Regions from separate parts of the Providencia sp. 6390 genome, predicted to be linked through region 2. Evidence: predicted binding sites of a transcription regulator. Region 2 holds the regulator's gene; the other holds the start of a gene.

Region 1 (5,292 bases), on a different contig from region 2:
TTTCGAGATCTTGGTGGGTCGCGGCGATAATACGTACATCGACTTTCACTGGTGTGTAGCCACCGATGCGATAGAATTGCCCTTCAGCAAGTACGCGTAATAGTCGCGTTTGGACATCTAGTGGCATGTCTCCGATTTCATCCAAGAACAAAGAGCCACCGTTAGCTTGTTCAAAGCGGCCTTGTCTGACTTGTGTTGCACCAGTAAATGCGCCTTTTTCATGACCAAATAGCTCTGATTCAATTAAGTCTTTAGGGATGGCAGCCATATTTAATGCAATAAAAGGCCCATTAGCTCGTGGGCTGTGTTGGTGCAGTGCATGTGCAACCAACTCTTTACCTGTACCTGACTCGCCATTAATTAGCACACTAATCGATGAACGAGAAAGGCGGCCAATGATGCGATAAACATCTTGCATCGCTGGCGCTTCACCAATCATCGTTGAAGAAACACTGTCTGTTTTTTGCTTGTTGTCTTTTTCAACGTGGTTTTGTTCTCGGCTATGGCTTAATGCTCGCTCAACTAAAGCAACGGTTTCATCAATATCAAAAGGTTTTGGTAAATAATCAAAAGCCCCTGATTGATAGGCATTGACTGCCGCATCAAGATCTGAGTGCGCGGTCATAATAATGATAGGTAGTAGTGGGTGTGACTGCTTTAGCTGATTGAGTAAAGCTAAACCATCGACGCCAGGCATACGGATATCTGATAGCAATACATCAGGTTGGCTATGTTCTAAGGCGGCAAGAACGCTATCTGCGCTATCAAAACAGGTGCAGTGGAATGACGCGCTATTAAGTGCTCGTTCAAGCACCCAGCGGATAGAACTGTCATCATCAACAACCCAAATTTTTCCCTGTTGCATCGTCACCTCCTACTTTTTAATTGGCAGATAAATAGAAAACTCGGTATGACCGGGCCAACTGGTAAAGTCAATTTTGCCTGAATGTTGATCAACTAAGCTGTGAACAATAGATAGCCCCAACCCAGTGCCTCCTATTCGGCCGCTTACCATCGGGTAAAATAATGTATCTTGAATAGAAAGTGGAATTCCTGGCCCATCATCTTCAATATCAATTCGTGCAGCGAGGCGATAACGTTCACCTTGCAACATAACTTGAAAAGCGGTTCGGGTACGTAGTGTGATCGTTCCCCCCGTTTCGGAGAGCGCTTGTAAAGCATTACGAATAATATTCAGGAGAACTTGTTCAATTTGGTCTGGATAATACTCAAGATCAGGCAAACTTGGGTCGTAATCACGGATCAAACTCACATTGTCTGGTTTTTCTAATGACACTAAGCGTGCGATATTTTCAGCACTATGATGAATACTCTGTTGTGTTTTAGGACCAGGGTATTGTGGACCGAGTAACCTATCAACTAAGGCTCTTAGCCGATCAGCTTGCTCAATAATCACTTGAGTATATTCATTCAGTTGAGGATCAGGTAATGCTTTAGAAAGTAGTTGAGCTGCGCCTCTCAATCCACCTAATGGATTTTTAATTTCATGAGCTAAACCACGGATCAACTCTCTTGCAGCTAGTTGCTGGGCATTTTGTGCCTGCTCTTGGCTAAGGCGGCGTTGGCTATCGAGTTGGGAGAGTTCCAACAAAATAAATTGTGCTGAAAAAGGCTGCGCACTTAAGGACATCACATGAGAGTGGTTGTTAAAAACCAATGTGACTTCATTATCTGTAAAGCTATGGCCTTCTTTTAGGCTATTAATCATTAATTCATCATTCAATGAACAATAACTACAAAGTACAGGTAGCGGTGTGCCATATATTTTGCGTTGGCTTTGCGCGAGTATTTGCAGCGCGGCATGGTTGGCGTAGTGGATCACAAGGTCATAATCAACGATTAAGACACTGTTTAACAGTGAATCAAGGATGTGTTCCGGCGCTGGCAAATGTTCGGCTTTCATGTAATTCTGCTCCTGCACTATTTTGGTGCATTATACTTGATTTACCCAACAAAGCTGCAATTTGAATCAGGATACGGTCAATTAAACGTTGCCACCAAAATCGCTAGGGAGAAAAGGCCCCATCAGAGATGGGGCAAATGTTTCACGGCAACAAAGACTAACAGTGGAACGGCGTGTTACACACTGTAGTACATTTCAAATTCTAGTGGGTGTGGCGTCATACGGACACGTTGAATGTCACCACGCAGTAATTCGATATAAGCGTCAATAGCATCATCAGTGAAGACACCGCCACGGGTTAAGAACTCGCGGTTTTTATCTAATTCAGCCAAGGCTTCTTCTAATGATCCTGCTACTGTTGGAATTTCTTTTGCTTCTTCTGGTGGCAAATCGTACAGGTTTTTATCCATCGCATCGCCAGGGTGGATCTTGTTGATAATACCATCAAGACCAGCCATCAACTGTGCTGCAAACGCTAAGTATGGGTTTGCTGCTGGGTCTGGGAAGCGAACTTCGATACGACGTGCTTTAGTGCTTGCAACTACTGGGATACGAATAGATGCAGAGCGGTTACGTGCAGAGTAAGCCAACATCACTGGTGCTTCGTAACCTGGAACTAAACGCTTGTATGAGTTAGTGGTTGGGTTAGTAAAGGCATTCAGTGCACGTGCATGTTTGATAATACCGCCAATGTAGTACAGCGCCATTTCAGATAAACCGCCGTATTTGTCACCTGCAAACAGGTTGATACCGTCTTTTGACAGTGACATGTGGCAGTGCATACCTGAACCGTTATCGCCCACTAATGGTTTTGGCATAAAGGTTGCTGTTTTACCGTAAGCGTGAGCAACGTTATGAACAACATACTTATAGATTTGGGTTTCATCCGCTTTTTTGGTCATGGTATTAAAACGACATGCCACTTCGTTTTGGCCTGCTGTTGCCACTTCATGGTGGTGAGCTTCAACGACTAAGCCCATCTCTTCCATGGTAGTACACATTGCAGAACGCAGATCTTGTGAAGAATCGACTGGTGGTACTGGGAAATAACCGCCTTTAACTCCCGGACGATGGCCTTTATTACCGCCTTCGTATTTTGTTCCAGTGTTCCAAGCCGCTTCGATATCATCGATTTGATAGAAGCTATTATGCATGCTGTTACCAAAACGGATGTCATCAAAGATAAAGAATTCAGGCTCTGGGCCAAACAGAACGGTATCCGCGATGCCACTTGCACGCAGGAAGTCTTCAGCGCGTTGAGAAATTGAGCGTGGGTCGCGGTCATAACCTTGCATGGTGCCCGGCTCAAGAATGTCACAGCGAATAATCAAGGTAGGCTCAGCAAAGAATGGGTCAAGCATCGCTGTTGATGGATCTGGCATCAATACCATGTCAGATTCGTTGATGCCTTTCCAGCCACCAATCGATGAACCATCAAACATTTTACCTTCTTCAAAGAAGTCTTCGTTGACTTGATGAGCAGGGATGGTGATATGTTGCTCTTTACCTTTAGTATCAGTAAAACGCAAATCGATAAATTTTACTTTGTGCTCTTCTATCAGCGATAAAACGTGTTCTGCGGACATCGTCGGCTCTCCTGGTCAGGTCGGGTCTGTAAAATAACCACATATACTCTACTCGTCATACTTCAAGTTGCAGCGCTTTTTGTTCAGGCATAGCGGCTACGCTCACTCACCGTGACTCACATACTTATGTATGCTCTTAGCGACTCACTCACTTGTCGCCTTGCTGCATCTCGAATTATTTAGAGTATATAAGTGTTACTTTGTGCAGTTATTTTTGGGCTTTTCAGCCTCAATTATTCAAGATGTAACTTTCTCACATGCAAGTATAAGCGAAAAGCATGCCAACTTTTTAAAACAGCGTAAATACTGGGTGTTACACGACCATAAAAAATTAGTAAGTGAATAAACGATACTTTTTGCACCATAATGGTGCTTTTTAATGTTGCATTGCACTATAATGGTGCTTTGTCATAAAGGGCATGACATTTATAGTGCATATCAACTTTTTTATGTCTTAAGAGTAGACCATTTTGAATAATTGTATCTATTAAATGAGATTTAAATATTCTTGCTAATTTCTCTTTAATTATTAACTAATAATTAAATTGTTTTTATTTTTAATAAAAAAATTATTAAATAGTTTGACGTTATTAAACTGGAAATGATATTAAATAGGTTGTTATTTTTTATATTACACCATTAATTTAAATCGTAGATACGCATGTTGCCTTTATGCTATTTAGTAATTTCATTTAATTATATAACTAACAAGGTGATTTATGACTAAGATATCTGAGGTTGCAAAAATATATAAAGATACCCCTATTGTTTTAGAAGATGATAATTTAAAAAATAATAGTTTTATTGATATGGTATTGAATACCACTGATGTCGCGGTATCTGCTTTCGACAGACTCGCTTATTTAGCGGGTATAAAAAATGCGCCTGCTGATGATAAGTATTCAAGCTTAAACATGAGCAGTTTAAGTTCATTTCTAGATAGTGCGAAAGAGGCTGGTTACGATATTGAGATTGTAGCCATTTGATTATAAGGTGGTTTATGCTCTTTGCTTGTAAGCCTACATTTAATCGAAAAGTGAATAACTTTAGATGTTTATCGTTGACCCAACAGTTAACATAAAAAGCTACGATTATTAGATTCTAGCATCGCACTGTAGGATGAAATACATCGAGTATAAACTGCCTTTCTATTTTAGGGATAGGCTATGAGTATAGATATAGATGAATTGAATAATGGAATAATTATTGATGGTTTGCATTGGGTCGCACGTTGGAGAATTAATAATGGGAAAGACGATTCTTTTGTTGTGCCTTTCCCAACGACCTATCCCGTGAATATTGTCTATCACGGTGAAAGTAAATTTAAATATGGGCAATATGGTATTCATTTAGGGCAGCAAGATGTACTCACATTTCTTGGTAGTGAAAAAAAACGTATACTTGCAAAATTTATTGATTGCCGTATAGGCTCCCCTACATTCAAGAGTAAACAAGAGTTTTATATTACCCCTTCATCTGCAAAAACATTAGTGATCCCTCCAGGGGTAGCACATACCTTTCATAACTTAGAATATATCTACACATTAAATAGTTACAAGATCCTATTACCTACATTAGAGCAAATTTGTTGCGGCGAAGTTTATTGGACTCCTGAAAGTGACATTATCAATATACCTGAAGATATCGAACTGGATGATATTACAGGTTATTTACCAATGTCAGAGGAGGCATCGGATTTGGTGTATCACCAAATAGGCAAATTTCAGTTTGAAAATTTGAATATGTACCGTTATCAACACGCTGAAACAAGGAAATTTACGC
Region 2 (5,292 bases):
TGCCGGCCGGGCATGCATACCCAGCCGATTTTTTAAGGTAATCGTGGCTTTTAGTGCCATTACTTACGCTTTTCTAATGTTCTGTGGCGGGACTGTACGTTTTTGCCCCGTGAGCGAAAATAATCGGCGAGTTGCTCTGCGACATAGACCGAACGGTGTTTACCCCCCGTACAGCCAATAGCAACAGTGAGATAGCTGCGGTTATTGGTTTCTAGCATTGGTAGCCATAACTCAAGGTAACTGCGTGTTTGATAAATAAAGTTATGCACTTCTGTATGCCGATCGAGGAACGCCGCAACTGGGCGATCAAGACCAGTCATTGGGCGCAATTTGGGATCCCAATGCGGATTCGGTAAAAAGCGCACATCAAAGACATAGTCTGCATCGATGGGGATACCATGTTTAAAGCCAAATGATTCGAAGACCATAGTCAGTTCACGTTCACGTTTGCCCATTAAACGTGTTCTGAGCATTTCAGCTAATTCATGCACTGACATTTCAGAAGTATCTATGACGAGATCCGCACGTGAACGTAGTGGCTCGAGTAATTCATTTTCTTCGTCAATAGCACTTTCAAGTGATAAGTTTTTACTTGAAAGAGGGTGTAACCTGCGTGTATCGCTGTAACGGCGGATCAATGTGTTGCGATCTGCGTCCAGAAACAGTAACTGAGGCGAAAAGCTAGCAGGTAATCTATCTAGCGCTTCTTCAAAGATCTCTGGGTTATCTGGCATGTTACGCACATCAATGCTCACTGCAGCTGAAATATTACGATCTGCGAGTGAATTGGCCAGTTCTGGAAGCAGCACCACCGGCAGGTTATCTACACAATAGAAACCCATATCTTCCAGCGCACGTAAGGCAACGGATTTCCCCGAACCGGAACGGCCGCTGACAATCATCAGCACCATGAGCTAACTCCCTTTTATTTCTTTTCGGCGATCTTATGACCCCGATAGTGAATAGATCTTTTGGTTACTTATCAGTACATCACCGTGTATAGTTGAATAAAATATCAAAAATTCATACACATGTAACCCTGTGATGGTAAAGTATTTTAATTATAACTTACTCAGTGATTATACTATACAGCTCTGCATCGCTTTGAGCAGATCTCAATCGTTTACAGAATGATTTGTCAGCCAGCTTTTTAGCGATTAAGGAAAGCGTGTGTAAGTGCGTTTTGCATTGATCGGCTGGCACTAATAAAGCAAATAAGATATCAACAGGTTGGTTATCTATTGCATCAAAAGCAATAGGTTCTTCTAAATGTAAAAAAACGCCAACAGCCTGTGTGTGTTCCCCGTCAGCAAGCTTGCCATGAGGAATGGCGATCCCTCCGCCAATGCCAGTTGTACCTACTTTTTCTCTGGTAAGTAATGCTTCAAATACCGTATTTTCCGGTAATCCCAACTCTGCGGCAGCCAGTTCACTAATAATCTCTAACGCTCTTTTTTTGCTGGTGCAAACAAGATTGTTACGTGTACATGCTGGAGATAATACGGCGCTTAATTGGATTTCTATATCACTGTTCATTTTATTGTTCGCTTAGGACTACAAAACCAGCTAGCGGCATACCACTAGCTGGTTTGACCATTTATTTGCGACTTATCACGATACACTGTGATTGCGCTATAAATGTATTAATGTTGTCTCAGTTTTTCTTTGTGTTTAGTTAATTGGCGTGACAGTTTGTCTACCAGTTGGTCGATTGCAGCGTACATATCATTTTCTTCGGCTGACGCATGGAGTTCTGCACCATTAACCTGCACCGTTGCTTCAGCAATTTGCTGAACTTTCTCAACTTTCAGAACGACCTGAATGCCGTTGATTCGGTCAAATAATTGCTCCAATTTTCTGACTTTTTTCTCAACAGTTTCGCGTAATGCAGGGGTGACTTCGATATTGTGTCCAGTAATCTGAAATTCCATACAATCTTCCTTATTTTTTCAATTAAACCAATTTTTTACGTTGGTTTGAGGGCGGAATAGATAACGATTCACGGTACTTAGCGACAGTCCGACGTGCAACCTGAATGCCCTGTTCGGCTAGCATGCTAGTCAGTTTGCTGTCACTCAATGGTTTTGCTGGGTTCTCAGCAGCAACCAGTTTTTTCACTAATGCACGTATTGCTGTCGAGGAGGCTTCTCCTCCTGTATCGGTGCTCACGTGACTAGAGAAAAAATACTTCAACTCAAAAATTCCCCTAGGGCTATGGAGAAACTTTTGAGTTGTCACTCTTGATATCGTCGATTCATGCATATCCACTTGATACGCAATATCTGCGAGTATCATGGGTTTCATGTATTCATCACCATATTCAAAGAATTCTTGTTGTTGCTCAACAATACAAGAAGCTACTTTTAGCAAGGTCTCATTGCGGCTTTCTAAGCTTTTAATCAACCATTTTGCATCTTGTAAATTACTACGAATATACTGCGAATCACTTTCGTTTACTGAATCTTTTATCAAAGAAGCATAGTGGTTATTTATGCTTAGTTTAGGAATGCTATCTGTATTTAATTCAACTTGCCAGTGTCCACTGATTTTTTTCACTAGAACATCAGGAATGACATATTCAGACTCTCCAGTATTGATGGATTGCCCCGGTTTTGGGTTCAGCGTTAATATTAAATCAATCGCTGTTTTTAGTGCGTCCTCTTTTAATCGAGTCAGCTTACTGAGTTGACGAAAATCACGATTAGCTAATAGATCGATATGCTGACTAATAATTGTTCGCGCTTCAGCCAATCCTTCCGTTTCTTTTGGGTAAAGAGACAATTGGATCAGCAAACACTCTTTAAGATCTTGCGCAGCGACGCCCAGAGGATCGAAGTGTTGAATACGTTTTAGTACTGCAATCACCTCTTCAAGGGTGATCTCAGGATTGTCGATCCCTTCATGGATATCGCTAATCGGTGTTGTTAAATAACCTGAATCATCAATCGAATCAATAATTGCTGTGGCAATGGCACGATCCGTTTCAGTAAAAGGAGTCAATTCAGACTGCCAAACTAAGTAGTCTTGCAGGGTTTGCGTGGTTTCCCCTTGATAAATTGGTAATTCATCAAAGCTATAGTCGTTACTCGTGCCTGAAGGCGTGCCCGCGGTATAAATTTCATCCCAATTTGTATCAAGAGGCAACTCATCAGGCATGTCATTTTTTTCGAGTGCTTCTTTAGTATCCATTTCACTACTATCGGCACTTGTTTCAAGGCTGTCGAGGGATTCTAGTTCTGAAGCATTTTCCTCTTGCTCTAGAAGCGGGTTCGTTTCTAGTGCAAGTTGTATTTCTTGTTGTAGCTCAAGCGTAGATAATTGCAACAAGCGGATGGCTTGCTGCAACTGAGGCGTCATTGCCAATTGCTGACTGATTCTGAGCTGCAAACTTTGCTTCATGAATACTTTTTTCTCCCTCTAATACGATAAATTATAGACGGAAACCTTCTCCCAAATAGACGCGTTTTACTTGCTCGTTTTCGAGGATCATTTCAGGGGTACCGTGGGCAATTAAATGGCCTTGGCTTACAATATAAGCTCTTTCACAGACATCTAATGTCTCACGTACGTTATGGTCAGTGATCAAAACACCTAAACCATAATCACGTAAGTGTTGGATAATTTTTTTGATATCCAATACTGAAATGGGGTCAACCCCTGCAAACGGCTCATCTAATAAAATAAATTTCGGGTTTGCTGCGAGAGCTCGAGCGATTTCAACACGGCGACGTTCGCCACCAGACAAGGATTGACCAACGCTATCACGCAAATGGGTGATGCTAAATTCTTCCATCAACTCTTCAGCACGCTCTTTACGTTGCTCTGAGTTTAAGTCATGGCGAATTTCCAGTACTGCCATTAGATTATCATAAACACTCAGACGACGAAAAATAGAGGCTTCTTGTGGAAGGTAGCCAATACCACGACGTGCGCGTTCATGTAATGGTAGAAGACTGATATCCTCACCATCAATGGTAATCTTGCCTGCATCCCGCTGGACTATTCCGACCACCATATAAAAAGTGGTGGTTTTACCGGCGCCATTAGGGCCTAGCAGGCCAACAATTTCACCTGATTTCACCTCAAGGCTGACGTCTTCAACCACCTTGCGTTTTTTATATGCTTTTGCCAGATTTTCTGCGGTTAGTGTCGCCATAACGATTATTTACTCTTTCCGTTGTTTGCCGCTGGGCCTTTTTCTTGTAGCTGTGATGGCAATAATACTGTTGTTACGCGTTTACCTTTGTCACTAAACGCTTCCATTTGCTGAGTTGGAACAACATAGGTGATCTTATCACCTTTGATATTGCTATCTAGCTGCTCAAGATAGGCATCACCTGTTAGTGTCAAAAGTTCTTTATCAACTTCATAGCGCGCTTTCAGCGCATGGCCTTTGATAGGTTTGCCATCATCTTGTAACTGATAAAAGGTCACTGGTGTACCAAAAGCTTCAATGGTAATTTTGTCGGAATCACTGCTTGGGCGTGTGACAACGACTTTGTTAGCTCTGATATCAATCGAACCTTGTTTTATGATGACGTCATCTGTAAATGTGGTGACATTTTTTTCTAAATCAAGGGATTGCTTGACTGAGTTAATGGTCATTGGCTGTTGCGTATCTGTTTTTAATGCGAAAGCAGGTACGCTAAGAGCAAGAATTGCGCTGGCAACAGCTCCTTGAATAAAACGCTTTTTATTTACTTGATTCATTTTTTTGCTCTTCTTTTTGTAGCACGTAATGAGTTTTGACATCTTCAATTAACTCTGCGGTTCTTGAACGCAGGTTACCGCGCATTTTTAAACCCGTTGAATTAAGACCTTGCCCGATGATAGTGACTTTATCATCCGATGAAACATCTTGAGTTATTAAGTTCACAATCGCATTTTGCGTTGAAATACGCTGAATTTGAGAGTCAGGGCTTAAACTATCCACTTGGACATCATCATAGAGATAGAGAACTCTATCATTCGTCAATTTAGCTTTCAGTGAACGCACAGTCCAAGTTGGTACACCTGCTTCGTTATAGGTTGTTAAAACAGGATTGGTGAACCAAGTCACTTTATTTGCTGTGTAATTATCAATTTTATCTGATACTAACTTATAGGCCAAATCGCCTACTGGATTATAGACGAATGTCACTGAATCATCAGTTTGATAATTAGGTTGAGCGTTGTCGAGCACATTATTAACAGGTGCTTCGGTATCATTACCAGCTAGGTTCCAACCGATCAAACCAAGCGCAATCAATGATAACAGGATGATTAACCACTTTTTAGCGTTGCTCATGGATA

Evidence for each region. The regulator sigma-54, encoded in region 2, starts transcription at its own class of promoters, with help from an activator protein. The targets are predictions, from matches to a motif close to GTTGGCACANNTTTCGCTNT.
Region 1: glnA (glutamate--ammonia ligase) is a predicted target of sigma-54. The motif match lies at 3,777-3,796, and genes of this name have one in related genera.

Annotation. Positions count from the first base shown of each region.
Region 1 covers NZ_JBYVYL010000010.1:95,817-101,108, forward strand. The annotation lists gene glnG (nitrogen regulation protein NR(I)) at 1-865, opposite strand, end outside; gene glnL (nitrogen regulation protein NR(II)) at 875-1,924, opposite strand; gene glnA (glutamate--ammonia ligase) at 2,101-3,510, opposite strand; gene AC3Z9T_RS18460 (XRE family transcriptional regulator) at 4,230-4,496, shown strand; gene AC3Z9T_RS18465 (dTDP-4-dehydrorhamnose 3,5-epimerase family protein) at 4,677-5,292, shown strand, end outside.
Region 2 covers NZ_JBYVYL010000007.1:52,224-57,515, forward strand. The annotation lists gene npr (PTS phosphocarrier protein NPr) at 1-60, opposite strand, end outside; gene rapZ (RNase adapter RapZ) at 60-911, opposite strand; gene ptsN (PTS IIA-like nitrogen regulatory protein PtsN) at 1,069-1,536, opposite strand; gene hpf (ribosome hibernation promoting factor) at 1,644-1,931, opposite strand; gene rpoN (RNA polymerase factor sigma-54) at 1,954-3,399, opposite strand; gene lptB (LPS export ABC transporter ATP-binding protein) at 3,431-4,156, opposite strand; gene lptA (lipopolysaccharide ABC transporter substrate-binding protein LptA) at 4,162-4,710, opposite strand; gene lptC (LPS export ABC transporter periplasmic protein LptC) at 4,694-5,287, opposite strand.